Linked DNA regions of Actomonas aquatica. The main gene of each other region encodes a partner of the protein of the gene in region 2 in a complex. Links are inferred from orthologs where the notes say so. Each region holds a gene or a part of one and is shown on either strand. Other genes may lie near its edges.

Region 1 (3,314 bases), 1.4 Mb from region 2 along the record:
CGACACACCGCCAGCGGCGACGCCTTCACCACCGCGCAGCTTTTCCTGTGGCTGTGCGGCCGCATGCGCGTGCGCCTCGGTCGGGAGTTGGTCGCCGGCGACCTGTTCCGCGGTTGACCCTCCGGCACGCCCCCTTTGCCCTCGCGCATGGGGATGAGTCTGGCCACCTATATAAAACGTCGCAACGGCGTGCCGCTCGGCCATCCTGCCTCCCTCCGGAACATGTTGCGACGTTCGCTCGGCGCGGAGTCGTTTGCGACCTTCTGGGTCTATTGGAATCCGATCTGGAGCTACTACCTCGGTCGCGGTGTCTTTCGTCCGCTCCACCGCGTCCTGCCCGAGTCGCTGGCGTTAGCGCTCACGTTTTTGGTGAGCGGCGCCCTGCATGACCTCGCCGTCTCGTTGCTGAAGTGGCGCGTGGTCTTTTTCTTCGGCCCGTGGTTTCTGCTCATGGGCCTGTTGGTCGTGATCAGCAAAGTCGCAGGCCTCAGCTACGGCTCGGTTCCGTTCGCCGGACGCGTCGCGCTCAACCTCACCTTCATCGTCGCGACCTTCGCGCTCACGGAAGCGGTGTTGTGAAATCGACGCCGTGAGATCCGTCCAACGAGAGCGCGAGCAAGCTCGCGGTCTACAATGTGCGATCGGTGACGAAATGTAGGCTGCGAGCTTGCTCGCGCTCCGTTGCCCCTCCGCCCGGCAATTCCCTTGCGACCTACACCGACCCGTTCTTAGGTCTCGCCCCGTTTCCGCAAAGACTGGCCGTCTTCCACTCCTCCTCCCTCCAACTCGACTCACCTTCCCTCTCTTTCGAGTTTATGGCCACGCTCCTCCCTCTCGCCTTCGGTCTTGGCGGTCCTGAAATCCTGTTCCTCGGTGGCACGCTCTTTATCGCGCTGCCGTTCTTCGTCTTCTGGCTGTGGATGCTGATCGACTGCCTCACGCAGGAAACCGACCCGACCCAAAAACTAATCTGGGTGCTGGTGATCATCTTCGCGAGTTTCGTCGGCGCGCCGCTCTATCTCTTCATCCGCAAGATCCCGCGTGGCCGCGCGGCACCGGCGAATCGGTAGAGCGACCAATTCGGCGATGTCGGGCGTTGCCCCACCGCTCACTCCGCGCCGCGCAACTTGGCCCGGCCGTCGCTAAACTCCGCTTCGTAACCAGCGCCCGTTTGCACGTCGGACGCCTGCATCACCGGCTTTCCGTCGGCGTCGCGCATGATAACAAATCCGCGATGCAGGACCGACTGCGGACTCGCCGCCTGCAGCCGTTTCCACATCGCCAACAAGCGCTGCGATTCGCGCTCCACCCGACGTTGCGGCGTCGCCGTGGCGAAGGCGCGGGTCACACTTTGCAGCGCGTGCCGTTTCTCGCGATGAGCCGAGGTCAACGCTGCCGACAAGCGATTGGCCAAGTCGTCCCGACGTAGCCACCCCTGCTCGATCTGCGCACGTGGCGTCAGCAACCGCAGACGCGATTTCAGATTCTTTACGCGGTCGCGCGCATCCTCTACCACGTTGCGCAGACCGTCACGCAGGCCATCGCCGGCGATGGCCAGGCGGTCGACCTGTTGACCGTAGGCCGTCGACAACAATTCCGCCGCGCCGCTCGGCGTTTCCGCCCGCACATCGGCGGCGAAGTCGCTGAGCGTAAAATCGATCTCGTGCCCCACCGCCGAAATCACCGGCACCGGACAGGCCGCCACCGCGCGCACAACGACCTCCTCGTTAAAGGCCCACAGGTCTTCGAGGCTGCCGCCGCCCCGGCCCACCACCAGCACGTCAAAACACGCCAATCGCCCCGCCGTAGCGATCATCGCCGCAACTTCCTCGGCGGCGCCCACACCCTGCACCTTGGCCGGCAGCACGACGAGTCGGCCCTTCCAGCCGCGCCGCACCATGATGCGCATGAAATCCTGCACCGCCGCGCCCGTCGGCGAGGTTACAAAACCCACCCGCAACGGCAGCTCGGGCAGCGCGCGTTTGCGCTCGCGGGCAAAGAGGCCCTCGGCATCGAGTCGCCGTTTGAGCGCCTCAAATTCACGTTGCAGCCGGCCCACGCCATCCTCGACCACCGTGCGCACGATGAGCTGGTAACTGCCCCGCGCCTCGTAGACGCCCACGCGACCATTGAGGATGACCTGCATCCCGTCGCGCAACTGCACCGTCTGGCGCATGGCGTCGCCGCGGAACATGACACAGGTCAACTGCGCGCCCGCGTCCTTGAGCGAAAAATACACGTGTCCGCTCGCCTGCCGCCGCAGGTTCGACACCTCACCGCGCACCCAACCCACGTTCAGGTTGCGCTCGAGCAACACCTTCACGCGCCGCGTGAAGGCGCTCACGCTCTCCGCGTCGGCCCCGGGTTGTTCCCGCCCGAGGTCGAGGGGTTCCATGCCCTCGTCGCGCCAGCTCATCCGGTGCTTTCCGTGGCCGGATCCGGCTGCGTCACCGCCGCTGCGGCCTTTTTCTTGCCCAGATGACGCCGCAGCAGGTGCGTGCCCACACTCAGCGCCGCGATGCCACCGATGCCGAGCATGACCATGCGGCCTTTACCCGCCAGCAGCGCCTCGCCGAACATCACAAAGGCCGTGCCGTAAAGGCCGGACACGATCACCGAGACAATCATGTAAACGCGGAGCGGCACCTGCGCCAAACCAAGAATCGCGCTCTGCAGAAAGAAGGGCGGGCCCGGCGTCACGCGCAGCAGAATGGCCACATCCCAATACTCGTCGGCCGGCACCTGCGGCCAGCGGTAGCCGAAACGCAGGACCAGTTTTTCCAACCACGGCCGCGCGATCCAGCGCGCCAGCACGTAGGTGATGAGCACATTCACTGCCAGCGCCAGCCACGTGAAGACCAGCACCAACGGCATGCCCAGCGTCGGACCAAAGATCGACCCGGCCGAGAGGGTGAAGGGCGACAACGGCATGCCCACCGCCGGCAGCACCGCCATCCCGCCAAAAAAGACCAACGGACCCGCCTCCCGCATCATCGCCAGCGTCTGATCGATGAGCCCGCGCACATCGAGGCCCTTCAGCACGGCCACGCCACCGATCCCTGCGAGGACCACCAGCACGGCCAGCTTGATGAGCAAGCCCTTCTTGGACTTGGGCGCAGGCGCTTGAGATTCCATAAGCGCGCACTGTGTCGGGCCCGGCGCGACACCGTCAAGCACCGCGCTTGCCCTGCCCGGTGGGTCGTGTTGACGTCTCGCACGCTCCATGGACGCCGACTCCCCCATCATCGCGATTGTCATGCCCGTCTTCAACGAAGAGGACGTGCTGCCGGAGACCTTCCGCCGCCTCGCTGCGC
Region 2 (3,181 bases):
TTCGGCTTTGCCGACTTGCAGGGCGACCGGCTCGTCTTTGATCGTCACGCCTTCACCGGCACCACGCGGGTAGCGGATGAAACCGGGGCCGTCGAGCTGCAGGGAGGTGTGCAACATGTCGACGAGTTCGTCTTCGTCCTTCGGTTGCATGACCGTCACGCCCGGCACGCAGCGCAGGTAAGAAATATCAAACAGGCCGTGGTGGGTGGGACCGTCATTGGCCGACAAACCGGCGCGGTCCATGCAGAAGGTCACCGGCAGGTTCTGCAGGGCGACGTCGTGAATGATCTGGTCGTAGCCGCGTTGCAGGAACGTGGAGTAGATCGCGCAGACCGGACGAATGCCCTTCGTGGCGAGACCGGCGGCAAACAACACGGCGTGTTCTTCGGCGATGCCGACGTCGAAAAATTGTCCCGGGCAGCCTTCAGCCAGATGGGTGAGGCCGGTGCCGGCCGGCATCGCGCCGGTGATGCCGACAATCTTCTTATCGGCCTTGGCGAAACGGGTGAGGGCTTGGCCAAACACGTCTTGGTAGTTAGGCGCGCCGCCTTTGCCGCCGCGACTTTCCCCGGTCTTGGGATCGTAGGGGCTCGCACCGTGGAACTTCTCGGGCGAGCGAATCGCCGCGGCGAGGCCCTTGCCCTTCTTGGTGACGACGTGAAGCAGGATCGGGGTGTCGCTGTCGCGGGCGAACTCGAGATTCTTCACGAGTTCGTCCATGTCGTGGCCATCGACGGGGCCGAGATAACGCAGGCCGAACTTCTCGAACAGCGAGGACTCCATGAAGAAGTCCTTCGTCTCCCGCTTCCACTTCATGTAAACCCGGTGCATGTCGTTGCCGCCGGGCAGGCTGGTGAAGAAGCGTTCGAGATCGTGGTGGATCTTGTTGTAAGTCGGGTTGGTGGAGAGCCGGTTCAGGTAGTGGGAAATGGCACCCACATTCTTGGCGATCGACCACTCGTTGTCGTTGAGGATGACCACGAGGCGTTTGGTCGACTCCACGACGTTGTTGAGCGCCTCCAGCGTCACGCCGCAGGTGAAGGCCGCGTCACCGCAGACGGCGACCACATGCTCATCGGTGCCGCGCAAATCGCGGGCGGTGGCCATGCCGAGGGCGGCGCTCAGGGCGGTGCCGGCGTGACCTGCGCCGAACGAGTCATGTTCGCTCTCCTCGCGATTCAGAAAGCCGCTCGCGCCGCCGGTCTTGCGCAGCCCGCGGAAGAACTCTCCGGTGCGGCCGGTGAGCAGCTTGTGCACGTAACCTTGGTGGGCGACGTCGAAGACAAACTGGTCGGTCGGGGTCGAGAACACCCGGTGCAAACCGAGGCAGAGCTCCACCACGCCGAGGTTGGGGCCCACGTGACCGCCGTTGACCGAAGTGACTTCGATGATCTCGTCGCGGATCTCCTGGGCGAGCAAGGGCAGGGCGGCAGCCGGCAGGGCCTTGACGTCGTCGGGGCCCTTGATGGTGGGCAAAATGGGCGAGGAAGGGAGGGAGGATGCCGCTTCTGGTGCGGGGGTGCTCATCTAGTATGAAGTGACGCAGGAAGCGGAGGATCAGTCCTCGGATTCCGGCAGATCAAAAGCGGCGAACTCAGTCTCGCCGTCCTTGGATTGTTTAAGTTGTTCGATTTTGAGCTCAGCCTGTTGGAGGCGGCTTTCGCACTGCTTGAGCAGCTTGGTGCCTTCCTCAAATTTGGCCAGGAGTTCAGCCAGCGGCACATCGCCATCCTCCATCGCCTCGACGATGGTTTCGAGTTTCGCCAGAGCGTCCTCGAAGGAAAGTGCGGCGGCCTTGGTTTTGGTCATAGGGCGCCAACATGCTCCGGGTAGAGGTGTTTTCAATGCAATCTTTGCGAAGTTCTCCCTATGGCACGCGAGGCCGGTCCTGGGCGCGGAATTACGATTGCCCGAGGGCGGGCGCAGTGCTCTGGTGGCGCTTTTCCCCATGAAATATTGGTCTCAGTTCTTTGTTCCGACGCTCAAAGAGAGCCCGGCCGATGCAGAAATCGCTTCCCACAAGCTGCTGGTGCGTGCCGGTTTGGTGCGCAAGTTGAGCGGTGGCCTCTACACCTACATGCCGTTGGGACTGCGCACTTTGCAGAAGATCACCCAGATCTGCCGCGAGGAACTCGACGAGTCCGGCGCCATCGAGCTGTGGATGCCCCACGTGCATCCGGCGGAAAACTGGCAAAAGGGTCCGCGCTGGAACGCCGCCCGCGAGATCATGTTCCGCGCTGATCACGCCGGTGACGGCAAGAAGAGTTCCCCCGACCCTGAGTTTGTGCTGGGGCCGACTCACGAGGAAGTGATCACGCCGCTCATCAAGGCGGAGATCAGCAGCTACCGCGACCTGCCGAAGAATTTTTACCAGATCGCCACTAAGTTCCGTAACGAGATCCGTCCGCGCTACGGTCTCATGCGTGCGCGTGAGTTCGTGATGATGGACGCCTATTCCTTCGACGCCAACGAAGCCGGCGCCGAGGTTGCTTACGGCAAGATGAAGGCCGCCTACGAAGCCTTCTTCAAGCGGGTCGGCGTGCTCGCGATCGCCGTCGAAGCCGACACCGGCGTGATGGGCGGCAGCTTTTCGCACGAATTTATGGTCCCGGCCGAAGTGGGTGACGACGACGTCATCTACTGCGAAACCAGTGGCTACGCGGCGAACCGCGAAAAAGCCACCAGCGGCCTCGTCCCGGCCGACTTCGTGGTCGCAGCGCCGACCGCCGAAACCGAAAAGTTCGCCACCCCCGGCGTGGTCACCATCGCGGCGCTGGCCAAGGAGCCCTACAGCGTCGCGCCTGACGCGCAGTTTAAGACCCTCGTTTACGTGGGCGACGACAAACCCTTCCTCGTGATCCTGCGCGGCAGCGACGACCTCGAGGAGGCCAAGCTCGGCGCCCTCGGTTACACGCTCGTGCGTCCGGCCACCCCGGAAGAGATCGCGCCCATCATGGGGGCGAAGCCGGGTAGCCTCGGCGCCGTGAAGGGCACCATCGCCCAGCCCGACAAGCTCGACGGCATCTACGCCGACAACGCCATCAAACTCATCGGCAACGGCACCACCGGCGCCAATGAAGACGGCTTCCACTTGCGCAACGTGAATGTGGAGCGCGACCTCGCCATCACCGGCTGGGGAGACTTCCGCACCGTCAAGGCCGGTGAACCGTGCCCGCTCTGC

What was found.
Region 1: the proteins of xseB (region 2) and xseA are in contact, whole or in part, in a cryo-EM structure (PDB 8TXR), measured with the Escherichia coli proteins. The link is inferred for Actomonas aquatica from one-to-one orthologs.

Annotation. Positions count from the first base shown.
Region 1 is NZ_CP139781.1:2,288,974-2,292,287, forward strand. The notes cover bases 263-3,262. They hold xseA (exodeoxyribonuclease VII large subunit), read right to left. Parts: upstream 2,417-3,262; coding sequence 1,109-2,416; downstream 263-1,108. Other genes in these bases: K1X11_RS08980 (MBOAT family O-acyltransferase), read left to right, coding at 263-579; K1X11_RS08985 (PLD nuclease N-terminal domain-containing protein), read left to right, coding at 816-1,070; K1X11_RS08995 (TVP38/TMEM64 family protein), read right to left, coding at 2,413-3,135; K1X11_RS09000 (glycosyltransferase family 2 protein), read left to right, coding at 3,224-3,262. Outside these bases: K1X11_RS08975 (3'-5' exonuclease), read left to right, coding at 1-117; more of K1X11_RS08980, read left to right, coding at 223-262; more of K1X11_RS09000, read left to right, coding at 3,263-3,314. UniProt on the Escherichia coli protein: Bidirectionally degrades single-stranded DNA into large acid-insoluble oligonucleotides, which are then degraded further into small acid-soluble oligonucleotides.
Region 2 is NZ_CP139781.1:896,564-899,744, reverse strand. The notes cover bases 184-3,050. They hold xseB (exodeoxyribonuclease VII small subunit), read right to left. Parts: upstream 1,810-3,050; coding sequence 1,558-1,809; downstream 184-1,557. Other genes in these bases: K1X11_RS03445 (proline--tRNA ligase), read left to right, coding at 1,949-3,050; dxs (1-deoxy-D-xylulose-5-phosphate synthase), read right to left, coding at 184-1,527. Also shown: more of dxs, read right to left, coding at 1-183; more of K1X11_RS03445, read left to right, coding at 3,051-3,181. UniProt on the Escherichia coli protein: Bidirectionally degrades single-stranded DNA into large acid-insoluble oligonucleotides, which are then degraded further into small acid-soluble oligonucleotides.